DNA from 3 places in the Microbacterium sp. JZ37 genome. Region 1 is predicted to be linked to each of the others. Evidence: riboswitches for the same ligand, from Rfam matches in the RefSeq annotation. Region 1 holds a riboswitch; each other region holds the start of a gene.
What was found. A riboswitch is a leader RNA that binds a small molecule or an ion and turns the genes downstream of it on or off. The one in region 1 is predicted to bind thiamine pyrophosphate.
Positions count from the first base shown of each region.

Region 2: it holds a riboswitch for thiamine pyrophosphate, as region 1 does, so the genes downstream of both, thiM (hydroxyethylthiazole kinase) here and thiC (phosphomethylpyrimidine synthase ThiC) in region 1, are expected to answer to the same signal.
Region 3: it holds a riboswitch for thiamine pyrophosphate, as region 1 does, so the genes downstream of both, GC092_RS02185 (ECF transporter S component) here and thiC (phosphomethylpyrimidine synthase ThiC) in region 1, are expected to answer to the same signal.

Region 1 is NZ_CP045253.1:21,150-30,492, forward strand. It holds partial or broken gene panC (pantoate--beta-alanine ligase) at 1-748, shown strand, start outside; gene panD (aspartate 1-decarboxylase) at 748-1,137, shown strand; gene panB (3-methyl-2-oxobutanoate hydroxymethyltransferase) at 1,134-2,003, shown strand; TPP riboswitch at 2,043-2,150, shown strand; gene thiC (phosphomethylpyrimidine synthase ThiC) at 2,149-3,879, shown strand; gene GC092_RS00130 (FAD-dependent oxidoreductase) at 3,866-5,041, shown strand; gene thiS (sulfur carrier protein ThiS) at 5,038-5,277, shown strand; gene GC092_RS00140 (thiazole synthase) at 5,279-6,043, shown strand; gene moeB (molybdopterin-synthase adenylyltransferase MoeB) at 6,040-7,188, shown strand; gene GC092_RS00150 (sensor histidine kinase) at 7,267-8,529, shown strand; gene GC092_RS00155 (response regulator transcription factor) at 8,517-9,194, shown strand; gene GC092_RS00160 (hypothetical protein) at 9,191-9,343, shown strand, end outside.
Region 2 is NZ_CP045253.1:1,403,962-1,413,304, forward strand. It holds gene GC092_RS06260 (glycosyltransferase family 2 protein) at 1-811, opposite strand, end outside; gene GC092_RS06265 (cysteine desulfurase family protein) at 846-1,967, opposite strand; gene nadC (carboxylating nicotinate-nucleotide diphosphorylase) at 1,971-2,822, opposite strand; gene nadB (L-aspartate oxidase) at 2,816-4,333, opposite strand; gene nadA (quinolinate synthase NadA) at 4,330-5,661, opposite strand; gene GC092_RS06285 (NUDIX hydrolase) at 5,745-6,446, opposite strand; TPP riboswitch at 6,502-6,597, shown strand; gene thiM (hydroxyethylthiazole kinase) at 6,589-7,422, shown strand; gene thiE (thiamine phosphate synthase) at 7,419-8,090, shown strand; gene thiD (bifunctional hydroxymethylpyrimidine kinase/phosphomethylpyrimidine kinase) at 8,087-9,343, shown strand, end outside.
Region 3 is NZ_CP045253.1:494,246-503,588, forward strand. It holds gene GC092_RS02160 (aminotransferase class IV) at 1-367, shown strand, start outside; gene GC092_RS02165 (nuclease-related domain-containing protein) at 387-1,373, opposite strand; gene GC092_RS02170 (LysR family transcriptional regulator) at 1,433-2,332, opposite strand; gene GC092_RS02175 (bifunctional proline dehydrogenase/L-glutamate gamma-semialdehyde dehydrogenase) at 2,432-5,887, shown strand; gene GC092_RS02180 (D-alanyl-D-alanine carboxypeptidase family protein) at 6,076-7,467, opposite strand; TPP riboswitch at 7,533-7,643, shown strand; gene GC092_RS02185 (ECF transporter S component) at 7,635-8,255, shown strand; gene GC092_RS02190 (ABC transporter ATP-binding protein) at 8,257-9,343, shown strand, end outside.

The DNA of each region.
Region 1 (9,343 bases):
GGGACACCTCTCGCTCATGCGCCGTGCGCGGGAGGGGTCCGACGTCGTGGTCGTGTCGCTCTTCGTCAACCCCACGCAGTTCGGGGCGAACGAGGACCTCGGCTCCTATCCGCGCGACGAGGCCCGGGATGCCGCGCTCGCCGAGGCTGCGGGAGCGGACATCCTCTTCGCGCCGCCCGTCTCCGAGATGTATCCCGACGGCTTCGCCACGACCATCCATGTGTCCGGCATCACCGACGTGCTGTGCGGCGCGCACCGCGGCCCGCACCACTTCGACGGCGTCGCCACCGTCGTCGCCAAGCTGCTCTCGATCGTGACCCCAGAGGTCGCCTTCTTCGGACAGAAGGACGCGCAGCAGGTGCTCGTCGTGCGCCGGCTCGTCCGCGACCTCGACCTGCCCGTGCGGATCGAGGCGTGCCCGATCGTCCGCGAGCCGGACGGCCTCGCGATGAGCTCGCGCAACGTCTACCTCGATGCCGCAGCGCGGGCGCAGGCGACCGCTCTGAACCGGGCGCTGACCGCGGCGGAGGATCTCGCGGCGCGGGGCGAGCGGGATGGCGCGGTGCTGCTCGCGGCCGCGCGATCCGTCCTCGCGGAGGCCGGCATCGAGCCCGAGTACCTCGAACTGCGCGACGCCGAGCACCTCCGCCCTCTCGTCCGCGTCGATCGGGACGCGCTGCTCGCGGTCGCGGCCAGGGTCGGCGCCGCACGCCTCATCGACAACCGCATCCTCAAGGGAGAATCCTGATGCGCCGCATCATGCTCAAGTCGAAGATCCATCGCGCCACCATCACGGGAAGCGACCTCAACTACGTCGGCTCGATCACGATCGACCCCGATCTGCTCGAGGCGGCGGACATCCTCGAGCACGAGCAGGTGCACGTGCTCGACGTCGACAACGGCGCGCGCTTCGAGACGTACACGATCGCGGGGGAGCGCGGCTCGGGGGTCATGCAGGTCAACGGCGCTGCCGCCCGGCTCGTGCACGCGGGCGACACGATCATCGTCGTCTCCTACGCCGAGTACGACGAGAAGGACCTCGAGACGTACGAGCCCGTCGTCGTGCACGTCGACCGGGGCAACGGCATCATCCAGGTCGATGACGCGGTCGACCGTCTCCTGACGGCGCGCGCATGAGCACGCGGCCGACGGCCCGCCCGCGCGTCGCGCCGGCCGACCTCGCCGCGCGCAAGGCCGCGTGCGAGCGCATCGCCATGGTGACCGCCTACGACCATCCCAGCGCGCAGGTGGCCGAGGCGGCAGGCGTCGACGTCGTGCTCGTGGGCGACTCGGCCGCGATGACGGTGCTCGGATACGACAGCACCGTGCCCGTCACCGTCGACGAGATGATCATGCTCACGGCCGCGGTCCGCAGGGGCCTGCAGAGCCCTCTGCTCGTCGCGGACCTGCCCTTCGGCTCGTACGAGGCCTCCGACGAGACCGCCGTCGCGACCGCGCAGCGCTTCGTGAAGGAGACGGGGTGCGACGCGGTCAAGATCGAGCGCGGCGGCACGTCGGTCGATCGCGCGAGCGCCATCGTCCGCGCGGGCATCCCCGTCATGGGGCACGTCGGCCTCACGCCGCAGACGGCGACCGCCCTCGGCGGATACCGTGCCCAGGGCCGGACCGCCGACGACGCGCTCGCGGTGTGCGAGAGCGCACTCGCGCTGCAGGAGGCCGGATGCTTTGCGATCGTCTTCGAGGCGATCCCGAGCGACGTCACGGACGCCCTGATGCCCCGGATGAGCGTCCCCGTGATCGGCATCGGCGCGGGCCCCGCCACCGACGGCCAGGTGCTCGTATTCCATGACCTTCTCGGCATATACGGGGGTCGTGCGGCGCGTTTCGTCAAGCGGTACGCGGAGCTGCGGGGGGACATGATCGCCGGCATCGAGCGCTATGTCGAGGAAGTCCGCGCGGGACAGTACCCAGCGACCGAGCACGGCTACTCCATGCCCGAAGAGGAATCTGCCCGTCTGAGGGAGCTGCTCGACGCGCTCTGACCCGCCGACTTGCGCGGCCGCGGCTCCCTGCTACTCTGATCCGGTCCACACGGGAGTCCCAGCAGGGGCTGAGAACGAGCTGACGCTGCTCGCGACCGTCGAACCTGTTCGGGTCATGCCGGCGTAGGAAGTAGGAGCAGCTCTTTTGCGCACCCTGGAAGCGACGCATTCGCTCGCATATCTGCACGACGACGAGCACGGGATCCGGGTGCCGGTCACCCGCATCGCGCTCACGGACTCGCCGAACGGCGAGCGGAACGAGCCGTTCACGGCCTATCGGACGTCGGGCCCGGGCAGCGACCCGGTGCGAGGGCTGCCGCCGCTGAGGGCCGACTGGATCGCCGCACGCGGCGACGTCGAGGAGTACGACGGGCGCCCGCGCGACCTCCACGACGACGGCCGTGCGGCCGCGCGGCGCGGCGCCGCCTCCGCGGAGTGGCGGGGAGAGTCCGCCCGCCCGCGCCGCGCACGTCCCGGCCGGCGCGTGACGCAGATGCACTACGCGCGGCAGGGCGTCATCACGCCCGAGATGCGCTTCGTCGCGCTGCGCGAGGGGTGCGACGTCGAGCTCGTCCGCTCGGAACTCGCGGCGGGGCGCGCGATCATCCCGAGCAACATCAACCATCCCGAGAGCGAGCCCATGATCATCGGGCGGGCGTTCCTCGTCAAGATCAACGCGAACATCGGGAACTCGGCCGTCACGAGCTCGATCGCCGAGGAGGTCGAGAAGCTCCAGTGGGCGACGACGTGGGGCGCCGACACGGTCATGGACCTCTCCACGGGCGACGACATCCACACGACCCGCGAGTGGATCATCCGCAACGCGCCCGTGCCGATCGGGACGGTCCCGATCTACCAGGCGCTCGAGAAGGTCGACGGGCAGGCGCATCGCCTCACCTGGGAGATCTTCCGCGACACCGTGATCGAGCAGTGCGAGCAGGGCGTCGACTACATGACGATCCACGCGGGCGTGCTGCTGCGCTACGTGCCGCTCACGGCAGAGCGGGTGACGGGCATCGTCTCGCGAGGCGGCTCGATCATGGCGGGCTGGTGCCTCGCCCACCATCGCGAGAACTTCCTCTACACGCACTTCGACGAGCTGTGCGAGATCTTCGCGCAGTATGACGTCGCGTTCTCGCTCGGCGACGGTCTCCGCCCCGGCTCGACGGCCGACGCCAACGACGCGGCGCAGTTCGCCGAGCTCGACACGCTCGCCGAGCTCACGCACCGGGCGTGGGAGCACGACGTGCAGGTCATGGTGGAGGGGCCGGGGCACGTGCCGCTGCACCTGGTCCGGGAGAACGTCGAGCGCCAGCAGGAGCTCTGCTCGGGGGCGCCCTTCTACACGCTCGGCCCCCTCGTCACTGACGTCGCCCCGGGGTACGACCACATCACCTCGGCGATCGGCGCGACCGAGATCGCACGGTGGGGCACCGCGATGCTCTGCTACGTCACGCCCAAGGAGCACCTGGGGCTGCCCAACCGCGACGACGTGAAGACGGGCGTCATCACGTACAAGATCGCGGCGCACGCGGCCGACCTCGCGAAGGGCCATCCGGGGGCGCGGGATCGGGATGACGCGCTGTCGAAGGCGCGCTTCGAGTTCCGCTGGCGCGATCAGTTCGCCCTCTCGCTCGACCCCGACACGGCAGAGGCCTTCCACGACGAGACGCTCCCGGCCGAGCCGGCCAAGACGGCGCACTTCTGCTCGATGTGCGGCCCGAAGTTCTGCTCGATGCGGATCTCCCAGGACATCCGCGACCGCTTCGGCGGAGCCGAGGAGCAGGAGGCGATCGCGGCCATGCGCCGGAAGTCCGAGGAGTTCGTCGCCGCCGGCGCGTCCGTCTACCTCGACGAGCCCCGTGTCCGGAGCTGACAGCAGGGTCGACGTCGCCGTCGTCGGCGCAGGGATCGTCGGCACGGCGATAGCCGTGGCGTGTGCGCGCGCGGGGCGCTCGGTGCGACTCATCGACCCCCGCCCGGGAGACGGCGCAACGTATGCCGCGGCCGGAATGCTGAGCCCCGCGGGCGAGCTCCAGCACACCGAGCGCGCTGCCGTGGCGCTCCACCGCGCCGCGGCGGCCGCATACCCCGACTTCGTCGCATCGCTGCCCGGCGGCGCTGCGGCGTGCGGGTACGAGGCCGCCCCGACGCTTCTCGTCGGGGTCGACGACGCCGACCGCCGTCGGATCGTCGAGCTCGTGGACGCGGCGCCCGCGGTGCAGGCGGAGCGACGGAGCGTCCGAGAAGCGCGGGCCGCCGAGCCTCTGCTCGCGCCGGGACTCTCGTGCGCGTACGCGGCGGACGGCGACCATCGCGTCGATCCGCGTGCCCTCGTCCGCGCGCTTCGGGGCGCGCTCGCGCCATCCGCTCTCCGTCCGCTCGCGGCGAGGCGCCTGCTGCGCGGGCGGGGCGGTGCTGTGCACGGTGTCGAGCTCTCCGACGGGACAGCGATCGCCGCGGCCGAGGTGGTCGTCGCGAACGCGCTCGGCGCGGCGGACCTGGGCGCGACGCCGCCCGGCGTGCTGCGCCCGGTGCACGGAGACATCCTCCGCCTCCACGCCGCGGGCCTCCCGCGCCTCGCGCACACGGTCCGCTCCCTCGTCCGCGGCCGTGCCGTCTACCTCGTGCCGCGCGTCGACGGCGGGCTGGTCGTGGGCGCGACCGAGCGCGAGGACGCCGACGACGCGGTCTCCGCGGGGGGCGTGTCGGCGCTGCTGCGCGATGCGGCCGAGGTGATGCCGCTCGTCGACGAGTACCGCTTCGTCGAGGCGACCGCCCGCGCCCGTCCGGCGACCCCCGATCATCTGCCCCTCGTCGGGCGGACCGCCCCGGGCCTCGTCGTCGCGACGGGAACGCATCGCAACGGCGTGCTGCTCGCCCCGCTCATCGCAGACCTCTGCCGCCGCATCGTCGACGACGTCGCCCCGCCGCGCGGCGTCGAGGCCGACCTGCTCGACCCTGGGCGGTTCGCCCCCAGCCGCCTCGAACCCGGGCGCGACGCCGCGCCCCGTGACCGTGAAGGAGTCCTCGCATGATCGAGATCGATGTCAACGGAAGTGCTCTGCGGCTGCCCGAGGGGGCGGCGGTGTCGACGGTCGTCTCGGCGCTCACGGGCCGCGCGGTGACGCCCGAGGGCACGGCCGAGGACGGCGCGCCCCTCGGCGTCGCGGTCGCGGTCGACGCGGTCCTCGTGCCGCGCGCCCGCTGGGGGTCGCATCGGCTCGGCCCGGGCGCGCGGGTCGAGGTGCTCACCGCGGCGCAGGGCGGCTGACGTGGAGCCGCTCGTCATCGACGGCGTCGCCCTGTCGTCGCGGCTCATCGTCGGCACGGGCGGTGCGCCGAGCCTCGAGGTGCTCGACGAGGCTCTGCGGGCGTCGGGCACCGAGCTCACGACGGTCGCCGTGCGGCGATACGGAAGCGGAGCGGGCGGCCTCTACGCCCTGCTGCGCGAGCGCGGCATCCGCCTCCTCCCCAACACCGCGGGCTGCCGCACGGCGCACGACGCGGTGCTCACGGCCGAGCTCGCGCGCGAGGCGTTCGGCACGAGCTGGATCAAGCTCGAGGTCGTCGCCGACGACACGACGCTCCTGCCCGACCCGGTCGAGCTGCTCGACGCCGCGGAGCGGCTCGTCGCGGAGGGCTTCACGGTCTTCGCGTACACGAACGACGACCCCGTCACGGCGCTGCGGCTCGAGCAGCTCGGGGTCGCGGCGGTCATGCCCCTCGGCGCGCCGATCGGGACGGGCCTCGGCATCCTCAACCCCCACAACATCGAGCTCATCGTGTCGCGCGCATCGGTTCCCGTCGTGCTCGACGCGGGCCTCGGCACGGCGTCGGAGGCGGCGCTCGCGATGGAGCTCGGCTGCGACGCGGTGCTCCTGGCGACCGCGGTGACCCGCGCGCACGACCCCGTGCGGATGGCCGCCGCGTTCCGCCATGCCGTCGAGGCGGGCCATCTCGCCGCGCATGCGGGGCGCATCCCCCGGCGGCGGCATGCCCGCGCATCGTCGGAGACCGAGGGGATGGCGGTCCTGTGACGGCGCTCGTGGCGCCCGGTCCGGCGCTCTCCGACGAGGAGCGGGAGCGGTACGGCCGGCAGCTCATCCTGCCCGGCATGGGCGATGCCGGGCAGCGCCGGCTGCGTGCGGCGCGCGTGCTCGTCGTGGGCGCAGGCGGCCTCGGCTCGCCCGTGCTGCTGGCGCTCGCCGCGGCGGGGGTGGGCGTGCTCGGCGTGGTCGACGACGACGCCGTCGAGCTCGGCAACCTGCAGCGCCAGGTGATCCACCGGGTCGCGGACATCGGACGACCGAAGACGGCATCGGCACGCGACGCCATCGCGGCGCGGAACCCCGGGATCGAGGTGCGCGCGCACGCCCTGCGTCTGGATGCGCGGAGCGCGGCCGGCGTTCTCGCGGACTACGACCTCGTCGTCGACGGCTCGGACAACTTCGCCACGCGGTACCTCGTCGACGACACGGCGGCGGCGCTCGGCCTTCCGCTCGTCTGGGGATCGGTCCTCCGGTGGGAGGGCCAGGTCGGGGTCGTCTGGGCCGAGCGCGGCACGCGCTACCGCGACCTCTACCCGGATGCGCCGGGCGCGGCGCTCGACTGCGCGACGGCGGGCGTGTTCGGCCCGCTGTGCGCGCTCGTCGGCGCCCAGATGGCGGCCGAGGCGATCAAGCTCATCACGGGAGCAGGACGCCCGCTCGTCGGCCGCGTCGTCGTCGTGGACGCACTCGCCGCCGGATGGCGCGAGGTCGCGTTCGCGGCGGATGGCCCGGCGGAGGCCCCAGGGGACGGCGAGACGGGGGCCACGGCGGATGGCGCGGTGCCGATCGTCTCGGCCGCCGAGCTCCGCGCTGCCCTGGCCGGCGGCGCCGCGCCTCTCGTCGTGGACGTGCGCGCGCCATCCGAGCCCGGGGCCATCCCGCATGCCGTCCGCTGGACGCTCGACGAGATCGAGGCGGGGGAGGAGCCGCCCGAAGCCGTGCGGCGTGCGCTCGTCGAGCGGCGCGAGGTCGTCGTGCACTGCGCCCTCGGGGTGCGGTCGCGCCGCGCGGCGGAGGTGCTCCGCGGGCGCCCGGAGTGGCGCGCTCATCCGCTCCGCTCGCTCGCGGGCGGGATCTCGGCGTGGCACGCGCTCGAGCAGGCCACGGCGCCGACGTGCGCCGCGGCGCCGTGACGCGATTCGGGAAAACCCGAAAGAACGTCTCCGGCTGACTCTGGGGCGCCCGCGCGAGGGCCGCCCTAGCTTGGAGGCATGACCACACAGCTCGCCTCCGCTTCGACCGCGAGGACGTCGCGCCCGCTCCGGGTGGCCGGGGCGATCGCCCATCTCGCGGCGCTCGGCTTCCTGGGCGCCTTCGCGTTCACCGCTCTCTTCGGGCTGCTCGGCTTCGGCCTCGGCACCCTCCCGCTCCTCGGCTTCGGGCTCGTGCTGCTCGTCGCCTTCGTCTACGTCCTCTTCGCCGTCGCCTGGCTCGAGACCGCGCGTGTCGACGGGCTGTACGGCTTCGGCCTTCCCGCGCTCGCATGGCGCCCCCGCGTCGGCCCCGGCTTCGGCGGCTGGCTCCGCACGCTCCTGCGTCAGGCGGTCGACCCGCGCATGTGGCGGGCGATCGCCAACCTCGCGATCGCGACGGTCTTCGGCGTGATCGTCATGGGGCTCTTCCGCCTGCTCATCTGGTCCATCGCGATCTGCTTCGCTCCTCTCTCGGGCGCGGACACCGTGCGCGGCGCGTTCGGCCTCGAGTTCGCCGCCGCGTGGGCGCCGCTCGCCGGCATCCTGGGCGTCATCGTGACCGCTGCCGGGATCGTCGGGCTCGCGCTCCTGCACGGCGTGCTGAGCCGCGCGATCGTCGTGCCATCGCAGGAGGAGCAGCTGGCCGCGCAGGCCCGCACCTCCGACGCGCAGCGAGCGGGCGCCGTGCGCGCCTCCGAGGTGGAGCGGACGCGCATCGAGCGCGATCTCCACGACGGCGTGCAGCCCCGTCTCGTCTCCGTCGGGATGACCCTCGGCCTCGCCCAGCAGAAGATCGACAGCGACCCCGATGCCGCCCGCTCGCTCATCGAGGAGGCGCACACCTCGACGAAGGCGGCCATCACCGAGCTCCGCCAGCTCGCGCGCGGCATCCACGCGTCCGTGCTCGACGACCGCGGCCTCGACGCGGCCCTGTCCGCGCTCGCCGGGCGCTCGCACATCCCCGTGCACCTCGATGTGCGGATGGACGGCCGGTGCAGCCGGGAGGCCGAGGCGGCCGTGTACTTCGCGATCGCGGAGTCGCTCACGAACGCCGCGAAGCACTCGCGTGCCGCGGAGTGCCGGGTGATCGTGCGCCGCCGCGACGACGGCATGCTCTGGGCCCGCGTCGAGGACAACGGCATCGGCGGGGCGCGCGTGCTCCCCGGCGGCGGCCTCGACGGCATCTCGAACCGCATCCTGTCGGCGGGCGGCACCGTCCGCCTCGACAGCCCGAACGGCGGACCGACCGCCCTGGAGGTGAGCGTGCCATGCGCATCCTGATCTGCGAGGACTCGGTCCTCCTGCGCGAGGGCCTCGTGCGCCTCCTCGAGGACGCCGGCCACGAGATCGTCGCGGCCCTTCCCGACGCGAGCGACCTGCTGGCGGCCGTGGAGGCATCCGCCCCGGATCTCTGCATCCTCGATGTGCGCCTCCCCCCGACCTTCACCGACGAGGGGATCCGCGCGGCGATCGAGGTGCGGGCGGCGCACCGCGAGCTCCCCGTCCTCGTCCTCTCGCAGTACGTCGAGGAGCGCTACGCGAGCGAGTTGATCACGGCGCAGGGCGGCGCGATCGGCTACCTCCTCAAGGACAGGGTCGCCGACGTCGCGGAGTTCGTCGAGTCGGTCGACCGCATCGCGCAGGGCGCGACCGTGCTGGACCCCGAGGTCGTCGCGCAGCTGCTCAGCCGGCGCACCCGCGACGAGCGGATGACGCGGCTCACGGAGCGCGAGCGCATGACGCTCGCTCTCATCGCGGAGGGCAAGTCGAACCAGGCGATCGCCGGCGTGCTCTTCGTCTCGGAGGCGAGCGTCGAGAAGTACGTCACCTCCATCTTCCAGAAGCTCGGCCTCGAGCCGGACGAGTCGGGCAACCGCCGCGTTCTCGCAGCTCTCGCCCACATCGAGAACACGGGCGGAACGCCCCAGACAGGAGCGACACGATGAGCACCCCCACCACCCCGCCGGCCTTCGATGCGTCGGCGTACGATCCCGCGGCCGTGCCCCCGCGCCCGGCCCCTCCCACCCCTCCCGCATCAGGCGGCAAGGTCGTCGCGCTCGTCGTCGCGGTGATCGGCGGCGTGGCGCTGCTGGGC
Region 2 (9,343 bases), 1.4 Mb from region 1:
AGAGTCGAGGGATGTCCATGCGCAGGATCTGACCCGCCCGGGCACGTTGCGCGGCGCCGTGGCCGGCGAGCACCGCGAGGCCGTCGCGCATCGCGGCGAGGCACGCGCGGAAGACGCGGGGGTCGGCCTCGTGCTGCGTGATCGAGCTCCCGTCGGCGCGCACGCGCCACTGGACGACGACGTCGGGGACCGTGTCGATCGCACGCGCGGCCGTGTACATCCGCTGAGCGATCGCCTGGTCCTCGTAGAGCGCGTTCTCGGGAAACCGCAGGTCGTGCGCACGCCAGAAGCCCGTGCGCGAGACCTTCGACCACGCCACGACGTTCCCGGTGACCTCGGGGTGGGCGTCGAGCGTGACGCCGACGCGCCGCGGGCTCGTCGAGGCGGAGACCCACGGCTGCACCTCTCCCGCCGTGTACGACCCTCCTTCGGGCCACAGGCGCACGTACGCCCCCACCGCGAGGTCGCTTCCGGATGCCTCGAGTGAGCCGACGAGCGTCTCGAGGGCGCGCGGGAGCATGATGTCGTCGCCGTCGAGGAAGCCCAGGTACGGCGTGTCCACGTGCGCGAGCGCCGTGTTGCGCGCGGCGCCCAGCCCCTTGCGTCGCGGATGCCGGATGACCCGGAAGCGATCGTCGCGCGCGGCGAACTCCTCGAGCACGCGGCCCGTGCCATCGGTCGACGCGTCGTCCACGAGGATCGCGCGCCAGCGGGTCAGGGTCTGCGCGCGCAGCGAGTCGAGCGCCTCGGCGATGTATCCCTCGATGTCGAAGCCCGGGACGACGACGGTCACGAGGGGAGCGGTGGTCACCGGATGAGACTATCGGCGCACGGGGACACCGGGGTCAGACCGCCGCAACCGCAGCGGCGACCGCGTCGGCGACGGCGTCGAGCGAGCCCTCGTGGCGGTGCGCGAGCGTGAAGCGGACCGCGGTCTGCGCCTCCTCGGGCAGGACCCCGAGCGCGACGAGGACGTGCGACGGCTCGTCGCTTCCCGCGGCGCAGGCCGACCCGCTCGACGACACGACGCCGCGGCGCTCGAGCTCGAGCAGCACGGCCTCGCCGCTCGTGCCCGCGAAGGTGAAGCTCGCCGTGCCGGGGAGGCGCCGGGTCGGATGGCCCGTGAGGCGCGCCGAGGGCACGAGCGCGAGCACCCGTGAGATGAAGGCGTCGCGGATGGCCGCCACGCGCCGAGCGCTCTCGGCGCGCTCGGCGTCGGCGAGCTCGAGCGCCGTCGCGAATCCGACGGCATCCGCGACCGCCTCGGTGCCGCTGCGGCGACCGCGCTGCTGGCCGCCGCCGTGGAGGAGCGGCTCAATCGGGATGCGTCCGCGCACGGCGAGCACGCCGGTGCCGGGCGGTGCCCCGATCTTGTGGCCGGCGAGCGCGATCGCGTCGGCGCCCGTGTCGGCCAGCGGCAGCCATCCCGCCGCCTGCACGGCGTCGAGGTGCAGGGGGACGCGGCGCCCCGCGAGCGCATCGGCGATGCCCCGCGCGTCCTGCACGGTGCCGATCTCGTTGTTGGCGAGCCCGATCGACACGAGCGCGGTGTCGTCGCGGAGGGCTGCGGCGACGTCGTCCGGCCGGACGAGGCCGTCCGCGTCGACGGGGAGGAGGGTCACCTCGAACCCGTGGAGGCGGCGGAGGTAATCGGCCGAGGCGAGGATCGACTCGTGCTCGATCGGCGTCGTCACGACGTGCCGTGCACGCGGCGCAGCGCCCAGGGCGATCCCCTTCACCGCGAGGTTGTTCGCCTCGGTTCCGCCCGAGGTGAAGACGATGTCGCCTCGGCGCATCCCGAGCACGGCCGCGACCCTGGCGCGGGCGTCCTCGAGAGCGCGCGCGGCTCGCTCGCCGACCGTGTGGTGGCTCGACGGGTTGCCGAATGCGCGCGTCAGGTGGGGCTCCATGGCCGCGAGCACCTCGGGCCGCACGGGCGTCGTCGCGGCGTTGTCGAGGTAGAGCACGGCTCAGCTCACGCGCATATCGAGACCGAGATCGAGCGCGCGGGCGGAGTGCGTCAGCGCGCCGACCGAGATGACGTCGACGCCCGTCTCGGCGATGCCCCGCACCGTCCCGAGGTCGACGCCGCCCGACGCCTCGACGATCGCGCGCCCGCCGACGATCCCGACGCCGCGACGGAGGTCGTCGAGAGAGAAGTTGTCGAGCATGATCGTGTCGACTCCGGCCGCGAGCACGGGCTCGATCTGGTCGATGCGATCGACCTCGACCTCGACGTGCGCCGTGTGCGGCAGACGCGCGATGCCCGCGCGGAGGGCGGTCGTCAGGTCGGCGCCGCCGGCCTGGAGCACGGCGAGATGGTTGTCCTTCGCCATGACCGCGTCTGACAGCGAGTGCCGGTGGTTGTGCCCGCCGCCGCAGCGGACGGCATGCCGCTCGAACGCGCGTAGCCCCGGCGTCGTCTTCCGGGTGTCGACGATCCGCGCGCGGGTGCCCGCCACCTCGGCGACGAACCGCGCCGTGAGCGTCGCGACGCCCGACATCCGCTGGGTGAAGTTCAGCCCGATGCGCTCTGCGGTGAGCACCGCGCGGGCCGGCCCGGCGACGGTCGCGAGCACGTCGCCCGCGGCGAAGGGCGCGCCGTCCGCCACGCGGAGGTCGACCTCGGTCGCGCGATCCGTGAGGGCGAACGCCGCCCGGAAGACCTCGCCGCCGCTGAACACGCCGTCCTCGCGCGCGACGAGCGATGCCTGCGCGTGAGCGGATGCGGGAAGGAACGCCTCGCTCGTGAGGTCTCCCCACGGCGCGTCCTCCTCGAGGGCGGCGCGCACCGCGCGCTCGATCGTTGACGCCGTCAGCATGCGGCACCCGCCGAGACGAGTTCGCGCGCGTGCGCGGAGGCGTCGTCCGTCCGGAAATGCGACCCCACCGAGCCCGGCCGGGCGAGAGCGGCGCTCGCCGCGGCGAGGCCCACGCGCACGAGCCCCGCGTCCTCATGCGCGGCGACCGTCTGCGGACGGGGGAGGGCGTCCTGCCACGCGGCGAGCACCGCCACGGCGTGCGCGAGGCCCGCGCCGTCGCGGAGGAGCCCCACGTGATCCCACATGAGCCGCTGCAGGGCGGCGCGCGAGAAGGGCGGGACGGCGGCGAGCGCCGACGGCGACTCCGGGCCGGGCGCGGAGGGGAGCGCGGGCGCCGCATCGACCTCGCCCGCGAGGATGGCCGTGGCCGCGCGCGCGGCGAAGACCGCGCCCTCGAGAAGGGAGTTGGAAGCGAGGCGGTTGGCGCCGTGCACGCCCGTGCGCGCGCACTCGCCGACGGCGAGGAGGCCGGCCAGGCTCGTGCGCCCGTCGAGGTCGGTCGCGATCCCGCCCATGAGGTAGTGGGCGGCCGGCGCGACGGGGATCGGGTGCGCGGCCCAGTCGAGCCCGCGCGCTGCCAGCGCCCTCGCGATCGTCGGGAAGCGCGCCTCCAGTCGCCGACGGCCGATGCGCGTCGCGTCCAGGAGGACGGGGCGCCCGCCCTGCTCCGCCATCCGCCGGGCGATCGATCGCGCGACGACGTCGCGCGGCGCGAGCTCGCCGTCGGGGTGGTCGTCGAGCACGAAGCGCCGTCCGTCGAGGTCGATGAGGTCGGCGCCCTCGCCGCGCACCGCCTCGGAGACGAGGAACGGCGCGCCCTCGGCGAGCACGGTGGGGTGGAACTGCGCGAACTCGAGATCGACGACCGCGGCCTCCGCCCGCAGGGCGGCCGCGATGCCGTCGCCGGTCACGACGTCGGGGTTGGTCGTGCGCGCCCACAGCCGCCCCGCTCCGCCGGTCGCGAGCACGACGGCATCCGCCCGGAGCGCCTCAGGGCGCCCGTCGGCGAGCAGCTCGACTCCCGCGACGCGTCCGTCCTCCACGAGGAGGTCGGCGAGGAGCGTCCGCTCGCGAAGGCGGACGCCCGCCTCGAGCGCGGCCGCGATGAGCGCGATCTCGATCGCGAGGCCCGTCGCGTCTCCGCCCGCGTGGAGGATGCGCGGATGCGCGTGCGCGGCCTCGAGTCCTCGCGCCAGGGCGCCCGAGGCGTCTCGGTCGAACGCGACGCCGAGGTCCATGAGCTCGCGCACGCGCGCCGGCCCCTCCGACACGAGCACGTCGACCGCGGCGGGGTCGCACAGACCGGCGCCCGCGGCGAGCGTGTCGGCCGCGTGGCTCTCGACGCTGTCATCGGGGAAGAGCGCGGCCGCGATGCCGCCCTGCGCGTGCCGCGTGCTGCCGTCGGCGGTCCCCGCCTTCGTGACCAGCTGCACATCCGCCCCGCCGCGCGCGAGGTGCAGCGCCGTCGCGAGGCCCGCGGCGCCGCTTCCGACGACGATGACCCCGGTCATGCGCGCGCGCCTCCCGTCGGCAGGGGCTTGGCCGCGAGCATCCGCTCGAGCGCGACGCGCGCCGGGTCCGCCACCGCGTCGTCGACGCCGATCCGGTTGACCACGCGCCCCGCGACGAGCTCCTCGAGCACCCACGCGAGGTAGCCGGGGTGGATGCGGTACATCGTCGAGCAGGGGCACACGACGGGGTCGAGGCAGAAGATCGTGTGCTGCGGGTGCTCGGCGGCGAGCCGGCGCACGAGGTTGATCTCGGTGCCGATCGCGAACGTGGTCGGCTCGGTCGCCGCCTCGATCGCCTTGCGGATGTAGTCGGTCGATCCCGCCTCGTCGGCGGCATCGACGACGGGCATGGGGCACTCCGGATGCACGATGACGCGCACGCCCGGATGCTCGGCGCGCGCGGTCTCGATCTGGTCGACCGTGAAGCGGCGGTGCACGGAGCAGAAGCCGTGCCAGAGGATGACCTCGGCGTCGCGCAGCGTCTCCTCGGACGACCCGCCGTACGGCGCGCGAGGGTTCCACAGCGGCATGCGCTCGAGCGGCACGCCCATCGCCTTGGCGGTGTTGCGCCCGAGGTGCTGGTCGGGGAAGAAGAGCACGCGGCGCCCGCGGGCGAACGCCCACTCGAGCACGGTGCGCGCGTTGGACGACGTGCACACGATTCCGCCGTTGCGGCCGACGAAGCCCTTGATCGCCGCGGAGGAGTTCATGTAGGTCACCGGGACGACCGGCACGCGGCCGTCCGCGTCCGGCACGTCGAGCGGGCCGTACACGTCCGCGAGCTGCTCCCAGCACTCCTCGACCTGGTCGATGTCGGCCATGTCGGCCATCGAGCAGCCCGCGGCGAGGTTCGGCAGGATGACGGACTGCTCCGGGCGGGACAGCATGTCGGCGGTCTCGGCCATGAAGTGCACGCCGCAGAAGACGATCGCCTCGGCCTCGGGGTGCGCCTTCGCCGCGCCCGCGAGCTGGAACGAGTCGCCCACGTAGTCGGCGTGCTGGACGACCTCGTCGCGCTGGTAGAAGTGGCCGAGGACGACGACGCGGTCGCCGAGCGCCGCCTTCGCCGCCCGGATGCGATCGTGCAGCTCGGCTTCCGGGGCCTCGCGGTAGGCGCGGGGGAGCTCGCCCTGCCGCGGGGCGTCGGTCGGGATCACGTCGCCCATCGAGGCGCCCGGGCCGTACCCGGCGACGGCGTCGAAGCTCCAGGGCCCCGCGGCGAGGTCGGTCGAGCACGTCGAGCCCGCGGCGCCGCCCGAGACGATCGCCTGGATCTCGTGGTCGACGCTCGCGTCGCGGGCGGTGAGGGTGATGCTGGTCGCGGCCATGGGGACCCCTGTTCGTGTCGATTCGACTCTAAGTCGTCGACACCACTTTAAGTCAGGTTGACCACAAAGGCGAGCGGGGCTCCTCAGGCCGGTCCGAGCGGTCCGCGATCGGCGAGCTCGACCTCCGAGTTGTAGCGGTACAGGCGCGCCGGGCGATGCTTGCCGGTGCGGAACGACTCGGTCGGCAGGAGCGCCTCGGAGCCCTCGAGGAGGCGGCGGAAGTTCGACGGGTCGAGGCGGCGCCCCAGCACGGCCTCGTAGACCTCCCGCAGCTCGGTCAGCGTGAACTCATCGGGCAGGAGGCCGTGCGCGATCCGGCTGTAGCCGACCTTGTTGCGCAGCCGCCACACGGCGTAGTCGACGATCCGGTTGTGGTCGAAGGCGAGCGCCGGCAGGTCGTCCACGTCGAACCACTCGACGTTCTCGGGCGCGTCCTCCGCGGCGCGCTGCGCATCCACGAGGTCGGAGCGCAGGAGCGCCCAGTAGACGACCGACACGACGCGCGTGGGGGAGCGGTCGACGTCGCCGAAGGCGTAGAGCTGCTCGAGGTAGCTCGGGCTGAGCGCGGTCGTCTCGGCGAGCGTGCGGGCGGCGGCGTCGTCGAGCCCCTCCCGCTCGTCGAGCCATCCGCCCGGGAGCGCCCACGCGCCCTCGAACGGCTCCCGCGTGCGGCGCACGAGCGGGATCATGAGCGCGTCGGCCCCGGGCCGCGAGCGCAGCGAGAAGATCACGGTCGAGACGGCGACGCGGATGCCGGCGCTCTCGGTCGCGGAAGGGGAGGTCACCCTTCGAGCGTAGGCGACCCGGCGCGCGGGCCATCGCGGACCCGCTATGCTCGCTCGCAGTGACACGGGGTGTCCCCATCCGGGACTGAGATCACACCCGTATGCACCTGATCTCGTTAGGACGAGCGGAGGGATGTCGCTGATGAGTGACGCGCACCTGTCGGTATCCGATGGCCCGGGGGCCGTGCTGTCGAGACTGCGCGAGACCGCACCGCTCGTGCAGTGCATCACGAACTCCGTGGTCGTGAACGTCACGGCCAACGCGCTGCTCGCGGTGGGCGCGGCGCCCGTGATGGCCGACATCCCCGAGGAGGCCGGGGAGTGCGCGGCGTTCGCGTCGGCGCTCCTGGTCAACCTCGGGACGCCGACTGCCGAGCAGCGCGCGGCGATGACCGCCGCGGTCGCCGCGGCACGCGCGTCCGGCACGCCGTGGGTCCTCGATCCCGTGGGCGTGGGCGCTCTCGGCCTGCGCACCGGCGTCGCGCGCGACCTGCTCGCGCACCGGCCCACCGTGATCCGCGGCAACGCCTCGGAGGTGCTCGCGCTCGCGGGCGCCGGCTCGGGCGGGCGCGGGGTCGATGCGGCCGACGAGGTCGATGCGGCGCTCGACGCCGCCCGCGCGCTCGCCGAGCGCACCGGCGCGGTCGTCGCGGTGTCGGGCGCGGTCGACGCGGTCACCGACGGCGCGCGCACGGAGCGCATCGCGGGCGGGAGCGCGCTCCTCACCCGCATGACGGGAGGCGGCTGCTCGCTCGGAGCGGTCGTGGCCGCCTGCGTCGCGGCAGCGGATGGCCCGGATGCCGCGTTCGCGGGCACGATCGCGGCGCACGCCGTCTACGCGGCCGCCTCCGAGCGCGCGGCGGCCGTTGCGACGGGCCCCGGCTCGTTCGCGGTGGCGTTCCTCGACGCGCTCGCGGGGGTCGATGCGGTCGACGTGTCCGAGCCCGAGCGCTTCGCGACGGAGGTGCCGGCATGACCGCGCGACCTCTCGACCTCTCCCTCTACCTCGTCGCGGACGCCGCGACGATCGCCGGCCGCTCGCTCGTCGACGTCGTCGCCCAGGCGGTCGACGGAGGGGCATCGACCGTGCAGATCCGCGGCAAGGACCTGTCCGCCGCCGATCTCCTCGCCCTCGTCGAGGCCGCTGCCGCGCATACGCGCGGCCGTGCGACGCTGCTCGTGAACGACCGCGTCGACGTGTACCTGGCCGCGAAGGCCGCGGGAGCATCCGTCGACGGCGTCCACATCGGGCAGACCGACCTGCCGGCCGACCGCGTGCGCGGCCTCGTGGGCGACGACGCGATCATCGGCCTGAGCGCGAGCCTGCCGCGCCAGCTCGAGGCGCTGCGGCGCCTCCCCGCCGGCACGGTCGACTACCTGGGCGTGGGCGCGGTGCGCGCCACCCCGACGAAGAAGGACCATCCGACCCCGATCGGATGGACCGGATTCGCGGCCTTCGCCGAGCTCGCGCACGAGTTCCCGTGCGTCGCGATCGGCGGCGTCGGCCCGGGCGACGCGCGCGACGCGCGGCGCGCGGGCGCCGCCGGGATCGCCGTCGTCCGCGCCATCTGCTCGGCGGAGTTCCCCGCCGCGGCGGCGGCCGCGCTGCGGTTCGAGTGGGCGGACGCCGAGGTCGTCGCATGACCGCCGTGCCGAACATCCTCGCGATCGCCGGCTCCGACCCGTCGGGAGGGGCGGGCGTCCAGGCCGACCTCAAGTCGATCGCCGCGTGCGGCGGCTACGGCATGGCCGCGATCACGGCGCTCACCGCCCAGAGCACGCAGGGCGTCTCGGGCGTGCACGTGCCGCCCGCGTCGTTCCTGCGCGAGCAGCTCGACGCGCTCGCGGCCGACATCCGCATCGACGCCGTCAAGATCGGCATGCTCGGCACGGCGGAGATCGTCGCTGTCGTGGCGGACTGGCTGCGCGGCCTCGACACGCGCCCGCCGGTGGTCCTGGACCCCGTCATGATCACCACGAGCGGGGATCGCCTCATCGACGCCGAGGCCGAGCGCGCGCTGCACGATCTCCTGTCGCTCGCCGACGTCGTGACGCCGAACCTCCCGGAGCTGGCCGTGCTCACCGGTGTCGCGGCCATCGGATCGTGGACGGACGCGCTCGCGCAGGCGGCCGCGCTCGCGCGTAGCCACGGCGTGCTCGTGCTCGCGAAGGGCGGGCACCTCGACGGCCCGGCGTGCCCGGACGCGCTGGTGGGGCCGGATGGCCTCATCGCCGAGTACTCGGACGCGCGGATCGAGACGACCGCCACGCACGGCACGGGGTGCTCCCTGTCCGCGGCGCTCGCCACGCTCCGCGCGCGCGAGGGCGGCTGGACCTGGGCGGCGCGCCTCGCCCGCGGATGGCTGCGCGACGCGATCGCGTCGGGCTCCGAGCTCGAGGTGGGCCGCCCGGGAGGGCACGGCCCGCTCCACCATCTCGCGGGCCTGTGGCGGACGGGAGGCCTCCCGCGCCGCGACGCCGAGCTCGACGCCTGGTGGGAGGACATCGCACCGCTGCGCGCCGGCATCGACGACGTGTGGTTCGTGCGCGCACTCGCGGACGGCTCGCTCGATCGGGACGACTTCGCGCACTACCTCGCGCAGGACTCGCTGTACCTGCGCACGTACGCGCGCGTGCTGAGCCGGGCCGCGGAGCTCGCGCCGACGCTCGAGGAGCAGGCCTTCTGGGCGGCATCCGCGCACAGCTGCCTGGAGACCGAGCTCTCCCTGCACCGCGCCCGGCTGGACGATGCGCCGGCCGACGCCCCGGCGACGCCGTCCGCCGAGACCATGGCGTACCTGGATCATCTGCAGGCGACGGCAGCGGCCGGCGACCACGCGGTGCTCGTCGCCGCGGTGCTCCCGTGCTTCTGGCTCTACCAGGACATCGGCGCGCGC
Region 3 (9,343 bases), 470 kb from region 1:
CGGCGTCTACGTGACCCGCGACGGCTTCGTTCTGGAGGGGCCGCAGTCGTCGATCGTCCTGCGCGAGGGCGCCCGAGTCGTGACGCCGCATCCGCGGATCGGCATCCTCCACGGCACGACGCAGGTCGAGCTCTTCGCCTGGGCGTCGCTGAACGGCCTCGAGGTCGCCTACGAGGACGTCGAGGTCGAGCGGCTGCACGCGGCCGACCAGGTGTGGATGATGGGCGCATCGTTCGTGCAGTCCGTCACCGCGATCGACGGACGCGCCATCGCGCACGATCGCGCCGCGACCGACGCGATCAACGCGTTCATGCAGACCGAGCGCGCAGCGATCGACGCCTGGACGCGCGCGCACGTCCCGGGCTGAGAAGCGCGCGCCCGCCCGGTCAGCTCTCGTCGGGCCCGAAGCGCGTGGCGTCGGCGCCGAGGGCGGACAGCGTCTCGAACAGGGCCGCGTCGTCTCGCCGCGTGTCGTCGTTGCCGGTCCGGCTCGCGAACGACTCGAGGCACGCGATGAGTCCGTCGGCGCCCGCGACGACCCACGTGCTCGCTCCGCCCGATGACTGGTCTCGCTGCCGGAGGTGCGCTTCGGCCCGCTCGTGCGAGTACAGCACGCAGGTGTCGAACCAGATCGGCTCCGACAGCTCCTGCTCGACGAAGCGCGAGAGCTGCTGCGCCTGACGCCGCACCTGCACGACGGGCGCCCGCTCGCCGAGATGGCGGTTCACGGTGATCGACTGCGGCGACTCGGGATCGCGGCGCAGCTGCACGGCGAAGTGCTCGCCGAGGTCGTTCTCGTCGACGAGCTTGCCGAACGCCTCGTGCACGGCGGATGGCCGCACGCCGTCGAAGAGCACGCCCTGCCAGCGCTTGTTCTCGATGACGAGCCGCGCGCCGTCGAGCAGGAGCACGTGGTCGATCTGCGTGACGAAGGTCCGCGTCTCGAGCGCGTCGGAGGGCATGAACACGACGTTCGTGTGGAGGCTTCCGCGAAGACCGAGCTGCTCGCACGCGGCGAGGATGAGCCGACGCGATGCGGCCTCCCACTTCAGCCCCGTCGCGAGCGTCTCGCGCGTGCGGCGCGCCACCTCCATCGACGCCGCCGTCTCGGCGCGCAGTCGCATGGTCTCGCGCTCGTGATCGTCGGATACCGCGGCGAGCCGGCTCTCGTGCTCGGCCGCCAGCGTCGCGACCTGGTCCTCATGCGCGCGGGTCAGCTCCGCGGCGCGCGTCGCACTCGCGACCTCGATCTCCGCCACTCGACGACGTGCGCGCTCCCTGCCGCGGCGGTTCGCGATGACGAGCACCACGACCGCGATGAGGAGCACACCGCACCCCGCGCCTGCCACCCACAGCCACTGCGTCTCATCCACGACTCCAGCCCATCACATCTCGGCGGCATCCTCGTCGCGGCGTCCCGCTGAGGTGCGACTCAGGTCTCGGGGAGCGAGCGGAACGCCTCCGCGAGGGCGTCGCGGGCGATCCGGAGCCCGGGCAGACGCTGTGCCGACACGCGCGTCGAGGTGAAGATCTCGCGGTGCGGCGAGCCGGGCAGGTCCACGAGCCGCGGCTCTGCCTCGTCGGCCGCGACGGCGAGACCCGGGATGAGCCCGACGGCATGCCCGGCGGCGATGAGACGGAGGTGCGCGGAGAGGTCCGTCGCCTCGTACCGGATGTCGGGCTCGAACCCCGCAGCCCGGCACTGCTGCACCGCCCACGCGCGGGCGGCTGTCCCCTCGGGCTCCATCACCCAGGCCGCCTCGCGCGCGTCGGAGAGCGACGCGATGCCGCTCGCGGGCCCCGCGGCGAAGCGGATCGGGTCGCGGCCGAGCAGCTCGCGGTCGAGCCCGGCGCGATGCGGCCGCGTATGGCCCGGGTACTGCTCGGCCATCGCGAGATCGAAGCCCCCGGCCTCGGTCTCGAAGAGGCCGTGCTCGGGAGGGGTGACGATCACCTCGACGCGCAGCGCGGGGAGGGCGTCGCGAAGGGCGTCGAGCATGCGGGGGATGAGCGTGCGCGCGCTCGTCTGGAGCGCCGCGATCCGCAGCGGCGCCGCGTCGGGCGCCAGGGCCGCGAGCTCGCCGCGCAGCGCCTCCTCGGCAGCGAGCAGCTGCGCGGCGTGGCGGGCGACCGCCTCGCCCGCTGCCGTCAGGCGCAGGCCTCGCCCCTCCGGCTCGAGGAGAGGGAGGCCGACCTCCCTCTCGAGCTGCTGCAGCTGATGCGACACGGTCGATGCGCTGTAGCTGCGCGCGGCCGCAACGGCCGAGAGGGTGCCGCGCATCCGGAGCTCGTGCAGGAGCAGGAGACCGCGGCTGTTCCAGGGGGTCGCCATCGTTCGAGAATATCGAAAGGTCATGCGCGAAAACGTGCGCTTTTGCCGGATGGTCGACGGCCGCACAATGAGAGCGATCCTCTCGAGAAAGACCTCGCCATGACCATCGCACCCCCGTCATCCGCTCACGAGGCGGCACACGTCCCCGGCATCGACCCGCAGCTCGCGGAGGAGGCGATCGCGCTCGTCCGCACCTGGCTGCGCGAGGCGCGCGACGAGAAGGTCGACGCAGCCGCGAAGAACCTCGCCGGCGTCCTCCGCGACCCCAACGGCCTGGCCTTCACCGTCGGCTTCGTCGACGGCGTCGTGCGCCCCGAGGACACGCGCGTCGCCGCGCGCTGTCTCGCCGGCCTCGTGCCGCTCATCCCGCGCTTCCTGCCGGCACCGCTGCGCGGGCTCATCCGTCTCGGCGGCGCGCTCGCGCCCGTCCTCCCGAGCGTCGTCGTGCCCGCGAGCCGCGCCGTCCTGCGCCGGATGGTCCGGCACCTCATCGTCGACGCGCGTGACGAGAAGCTCGGATCGACGCTTGCGCGCCTGCGCGGCGAGGGCATCCGCCTCAACGTGAACCTCCTCGGCGAGGCCATCCTCGGCCAGCGCGAGGCCGATAAGCGCCTCGCCGGAACCCGACGCCTCATCGAGCGCGACGACGTCGACTACGTCTCGATCAAGGTGTCCTCGACCGTCGCGCCGCACAGCCCGTGGGCGTTCGACGAGGCCGTCGACCACGCCGTCGCCGCGCTTGCGCCGCTTTACACGGCCGCTCGCGCGAACGGCACGTTCATCAACCTCGACATGGAGGAGTTCAAGGACCTCGACCTCACGCTCGCGGTGTTCATGCGCCTTCTCGAGCGCCCGGAGTTCCACGACGTCGAGGCCGGCATCGTCCTCCAGGCATACCTCCCCGACGCGCTCGGCGCGATGATGCGCCTTCAGGAATGGGCGAGTGAGCGCGTCGCGGGAGGCGGCGCCCCGATCAAGGTCCGCGTCGTGAAGGGCGCGAACCTCCCCATGGAGCAGGTCGACGCGGAGACCCACGGCTGGCCGCTCGCGACCTGGCCGAGCAAGCAGCACAGCGACGCGTCGTACAAAGCCGTGCTCGACTACGCGCTGCACCCCGAGCGCGTGCGATCGGTGCGCATCGGCGTCGCGGGCCACAACCTCTTCGACATCGCACTCGCATGGCTGCTCGCGAAGCGCCGCGGCATCGCCGGCGGCCCGGGCCTCGAGTTCGAGATGCTCCTCGGGATGGCCACGGCTCAGGCCGCGGTCGTGCGCCGCGAGGTCGGGTCGCTCCTCCTCTACACGCCGGTCGTGCACCCCGACGAGTTCGACGTCGCGATCGCGTACCTCATCCGCCGCCTCGAGGAGGGCGCGAGCCCGGAGAACTTCATGTCGGCCGTGTTCGACCTCGACGCCGACCCCGCCCTGTTCGCGCGCGAGCGCGACCGCTTCCTCGCGTCGATCGACCTCATGCCGAGCGACGTGCCCCCGTCCAACCGGGTGCAGGATCGCCGCGAGCCGCAGCCCGAGGGTCCGCGCGACGGCTTCCGCAACGCGCCCGACAGCGACCCGAGCATCGCCGGGAACCGGGCCTGGGCCGCGGACATCCGCGCCCGCATGGCGGCGTCGACCCTCGGCGAGGAGACGCTCGCGGCGCACACGCTCCGCACGCTCGAGGAGGTCGACGCCGTCGTCGACGGCGCGGTCGCGGCGGGCGAGGGATGGCGCGCGCTCGCCCCCGCGGAGCGCGCGGCGATCCTGCATCGCGCGGGCGACATCCTCGAGGCCCGGCGCGCCGAGCTGCTCGAGGTCATGGGGTCCGAGTGCGGCAAGGTCATCGAGCAGGGTGACCCCGAGGTCTCCGAGGCGATCGACTTCGCGCACTACTACGCCGAGAGCGCCCTGCGGCTCGCCGAGGTCGACGGGGCCGCGTTCGAGCCCGTCCGGCTCACCGTCGTGACGCCGCCCTGGAACTTCCCCGTGGCCATCCCCGCAGGCTCGACCCTCGCGGCGCTCGCCGCAGGGTCGCCGGTGATCCTCAAGCCGGCGTCGCAGGCGCGACGCTGCGGCGCCGTGCTCGCCGAGGCGCTGTGGGAGGCGGGCGTCCCGCGTGACGTGCTGCGTCTCGCGCGGGTCGAGGAGAACGAGCTGGGCCGCCGTCTCGTGTCGCACGAGCGCGTCGAACGCGTCATCCTCACCGGCGCGTACGAGACCGCGGAGCTCTTCCGGTCGTTCCGGCGCGACCTCCCGCTCCTCGCCGAGACGAGCGGGAAGAACGCGATCATCGTCACCCCGTCGGCGGACCTCGACCTCGCCGCGAAGGACGTCGCGTACTCGGCGTTCGGCCACGCCGGCCAGAAGTGCTCGGCGGCGTCGCTCGTCATCCTCGTGGGGTCGGTCGCCCGCAGTGAGCGGTTCCGCCGCCAGCTCGTCGACGCCGTCGAGGGCTACGAGGTGGGCATGCCGTGGCAGGCCGCCGCCCGGATCGGCCCTCTCATCGGCCCCGCTGAGGGCAAGCTCCGCCGCGCCCTCACCGAGCTCGAGCCCGGTCAGACGTGGGTCCGCGAGCCGAAGCAGCTCGACGACTCCGGCGCCCTGTGGACGCCCGGCATCCGCGATGGCGTGCAGCCCGGCAGCGAGTTCCACCTCACGGAGTACTTCGGCCCCGTGCTGGGCATCATGACGGCCGAGACCCTCGACGAGGCGATCGACCTCGTGCGCGCCGTCGACTACGGCCTCACGTCGGGGCTGCACGCCCTCGACGAGGACGAGATCGCCCGGTGGCTCTCGCGCATCGACGTCGGCAACGCCTACGTGAACCGCGGCACGACCGGCGCGATCGTCGAGCGCCAGCCGTTCGGCGGCTGGAAGAAGTCGGCGGTCGGCGCCGGGACGAAGGCCGGCGGCCCCAGCTACCTCTTCGGGCTCGGCACCTGGACGGATGCGCCCGTCGTGACGGCGAGCAGTGCGGATGGCGCGGCACGGCGCGCGGTCGAGGCGCTCGGCAACGCGGATGGCGCGGAGTGGCTCGAGAAGGCGCTCGCGACCGACGTCGTCGCGTTCGCGGAGGAGTTCGGCGTCGCGCGGGATGTGCAGGGCCTCCGGCTCGAGCAGAACGTGCTCCGGTACGCGCCGGTTCCCGTGACGATCCGCTTCGACGGACGCCCGCCGGCGGAGCTCGTGCGCGTGGCGGCCGCGGGGCTGCGTGTGGGCGCCGAGCTCGTCGTGAGCACGCCGACTGCTCTCCCCGAGCGGGTCGCGACGTGGCTGACGGACGCAGGCGTCGAGGTGGCGTTCCAGGATGCGGAGGCGTGGGCGGCCCGCGCGGCGCGCCTCGCCCAGACGGGCGGGCGCATCCGCCTCCTCGGCGGTGCGCTCGCCGACGTCGTGGCGGCGACGGACGGCGCCCCCAACGTCGCGGTGTACGACGGTCCCGTGACGTCGGCCGGCCGCGTGGAGATGCTGCCGTTCCTGCACGAGCAGGCGGTGTCGATCACCGCGCACCGCTTCGGCAACGAGCGGCGGTACGTCGTTCCCGGTCTCGCCGACGCCTGATCAGAGGGCGAGCCGCTCCCTCCCGGGGCGGTCCGCCTCTGTCACGGGCGGTCCGCCTCCGTCCCCCCGTCCGTCCGCGTCTCGCCAGATCTGGATGTCGCCCGCCCTGCATGTCTCACTCCCGGCGGGATAGGGAGGCCGAATCCCGCGCCGAGCGAGACATGCTCGGCCGGCTTCGGGCGGTCGGGTCAGTCGAGGCCGAGCAGCGACAGCGGGTGCGTGAGCCGCCACCAGAAGGAGGGCGGGGGCACGTCGTCGGTGAGGGTGAGCGCGACGCTCGTGTCGTCCATCCCGCCCTGCACGGCCAGCGTGCCGACCTCGTCGCCGGCTTCGGCTCCGAGCTCGACCTCGTACGACGGATCGGTGGATGGCGCGACGCCCTGCCACGAGATCACCTGGGCCTCGTCGGCGGTCACGATCGTGCTCTGCGCACCCCACTCGGTCCGGACGTGCGCGACGGGCACCTCGGCGGCGACGGCGGTCGTGAGCTGCATGCCCTCCTCGAGCTGCGCGAGGAGCTCGCGGCTCACGATCGCGCGGCTGTCGTCGTCGGGCTGGCCGACGACCGCGGCGTAGAGCGTCACGCTCGTCTGGCCGATCGTGACCTCCTTCGCGGACAGGAGGTTCCAGTACTGCGTGCCCGTCGACCACAGCGAGCCGGTCTTCAGGCCGACCACGCCCTCGTCCCCGATGAGCGGGTTCGAGTTCTCGACGAGCCCCGCTCCCGGGAGCACGACCGAGTCCTCGGCCATGATGCTCGCGAGGACCGGATCCTCGAGCGCGATCTCGGCGAGGCGGATGAGCGAGCGCGCGTCAGCGGTGTTCGCCGGGTCGATGCCGCTCGGGTCCGCCACCGTGATGCCCGTGAGCTCGTGCTGCGCGAGCCAGGCCTGCGCGTCGGCGAGCCAGGCCTCCTGCGTGCCCCACAGCTCGAGGACGAGCCGGTCGACGTAGTTGTTCGCCGAGCCGAGCATGACGCCCTGCAGCATCTCGTGCAGCGTGAGCGTGCCGCCCACGGGGACATCGAGCGACGACTCATCGGCCGTGAGATAGGCCCAGTACTCGTCGCTGTCGGCCTGCGTGAAGGCGTAGGACGGCCCATCCTGACCCAGCTCGAGGCCCTCGCGCTCGATGATCATGAGCGCGGTGATGATCTTCGTGATGCTCGCCATCGGCAGCGCCTCGTCGCTCGAGGCGATCGGGCCGCCGGGGCCGCCCTCCGCAGCGAGGGCGGCGATGCCGTCCTCCGGCCAGGTGACGGGGAACTCCTCGCCGATCGGCGTCTCGACGGTGAGATCCGAGATGGTGGGGGCGACGTTCGCGAGCGGCCACACCGCGCAGGACGCGACGTAGCCGAGGGCGAGCACACCGAGAGTGACGGTCGGCCCGAGCCAGAACCGGCGGCGCGTGCGCGGCGGAAGGAGCGACGGCTCGACGGGCACGAGGCGGCTCGTGGGAAGCGCGCCGGCCGTGCGCGAGGCGGCGACGGCGTCGGGGTCGACCCAGCCGAGCGCCGTGAGCGCCGCAGCGGCGTCCTGCGACGGCGCGGTCTCCGCCGCAGGGATGTCGTCGATTGCCACCCGCATACGGTACCCGCTGCTCCTGCGAAGACGGGAAGCGGCTCGTGGGATGCGAGTAGAATCAGCCCACATCACACGGGAGTCCGCCGAGCCGGACTGAGAGGACGCGAGCCGCGCGTCGACCGTCGAACCTGATCCGGGTCATGCCGGCGAAGGAAGGAGAACGAATGTCCACGTCCGTTTCCGCAGGACAGACCGCGACCGGCCGCCGCTTCACGTGGCGGGTCGTCGACATCGTCGTCGCGAGCGTGATCGGCGTCGCGTGCGCGGTCGTGTTCCTCGTCTGGAACATCGCCTACGAGCTGCCGAGCACGCTGCTCAGCCCGCTCCTGCCCGGGCTCGGCGGCCTCGTCGCCGGCCCGTGGCTCATCGCGGGCGTGATCGGCGGACTCGTCGTCCGCAAGCCGGGCGCCGCGCTCTACACCGAGCTGCTCGCCGCCGTGATCTCGGCGCTCGTCGGCAACCAGTGGGGTCCGCTCACGATCGTCTCGGGCCTCGTGCAGGGCCTCGGCGCCGAGATCGTCCTCGCGATCTTCCTGTACCGCGCCTTCGGCCCCGTCGTCGCGGCGCTCGCGGGCGCTGCGGCGGGCCTCGCCTGCGGCATCAACGACATCGTCAACTGGTACGCGGGGGCCGACGCGGCCTTCACGGCCATCTACATCGCGTCGACGACGCTGTCGGGCGCCGTCATCGCCGGCCTCGGCGGCTGGGCGATCGTGCGCGCACTCGCGGCGACCGGAGCGCTCAGCCGCTTCGCCGCGGGGCGCGACGTCGCGCGACGCGTCTGACGTGACGGCCGCGGAGACCCGCCCCTGCGGCATCCTCGCCGAGGGGTGGGGATGGCGGTACGGCACGCGCCTGGCATGGGCGGCCCAGGACGTCACGCTGTCGATCCGGCCGGGGGAGCGCGTGCTGCTCCTCGGAGCGAGCGGATCGGGCAAGTCGACCGTGCTGCAGGCGCTCGCCGGCGTGCTCGGCGGGGAGGACGAGGGAGAGCAGGCGGGCCGTCTCCTCGTCGACGGCGCGCCGCCGGAGGCCGCACGCGGACGGACCGGGCTCGTGCAGCAGGATCCCGACGCACAGGCCGTGCTCGCGCGCGTCGGGGACGACGTCGCGTTCGGGTGCGAGAACCTCGGCGTCCCGCACGACGAGATCTGGTCGCGCGTGCAGGAGGCGCTCGCGATCGTCGGCCTCGACGTGCCGCTCGACCGCTCGACGTCCGCGCTGTCGGGCGGGCAGAAGCAGCGCCTCGCCCTCGCCGGTGCGCTCGCCATGCGCCCCGGGCTCCTGCTGCTCGACGAGCCGACCGCGAACCTCGATCCCGAAGGGGTCGTCGAGGTGCGCGACGCGGTGTCGCGCGTCGTCGCGCACACGGGTGCCACGCTCGTCGTCGTCGAGCACCGGGTCGACGTGTGGCTTCCCGTCGTCGATCGCGTGATCGTCCTCGGCGGCGGTCAGCAGGGCGTCGTCGCCGACGGGACGCCCGAGGTCGTCCTCGCCCGACGTGGCGCCGAGCTCGCGTCGGGCGGCGTGTGGGTGCCGGGCATCCCGCCGCGTCGCCCCGGCCCGCCGCGCCACGCGCCGGGCGCTCCTCTCCTCGCTGCGGAAGCGCTGCAGGTGGGGCGCCTGCGCGACACGGCCGTGGCCGGTCCCGTCGACCTGGAGGTGCGCCCCGGCGAGGTGCTCGGCATCACCGGCCGCAACGGCGCGGGGAAGTCGACCCTCGCGCGCACGCTCGCAGGGCTCCTGCCGCCGGTCGACGGCCGAGTGGCGGCGGCACCCGAACTCGCGGCAGGGGCGGGCCCCGCGCCCATCCGATGGCGCTCGCGCGAGCTCCTCACCCGGATCGGCACCGTGCTGCAGTCGCCCGATCACC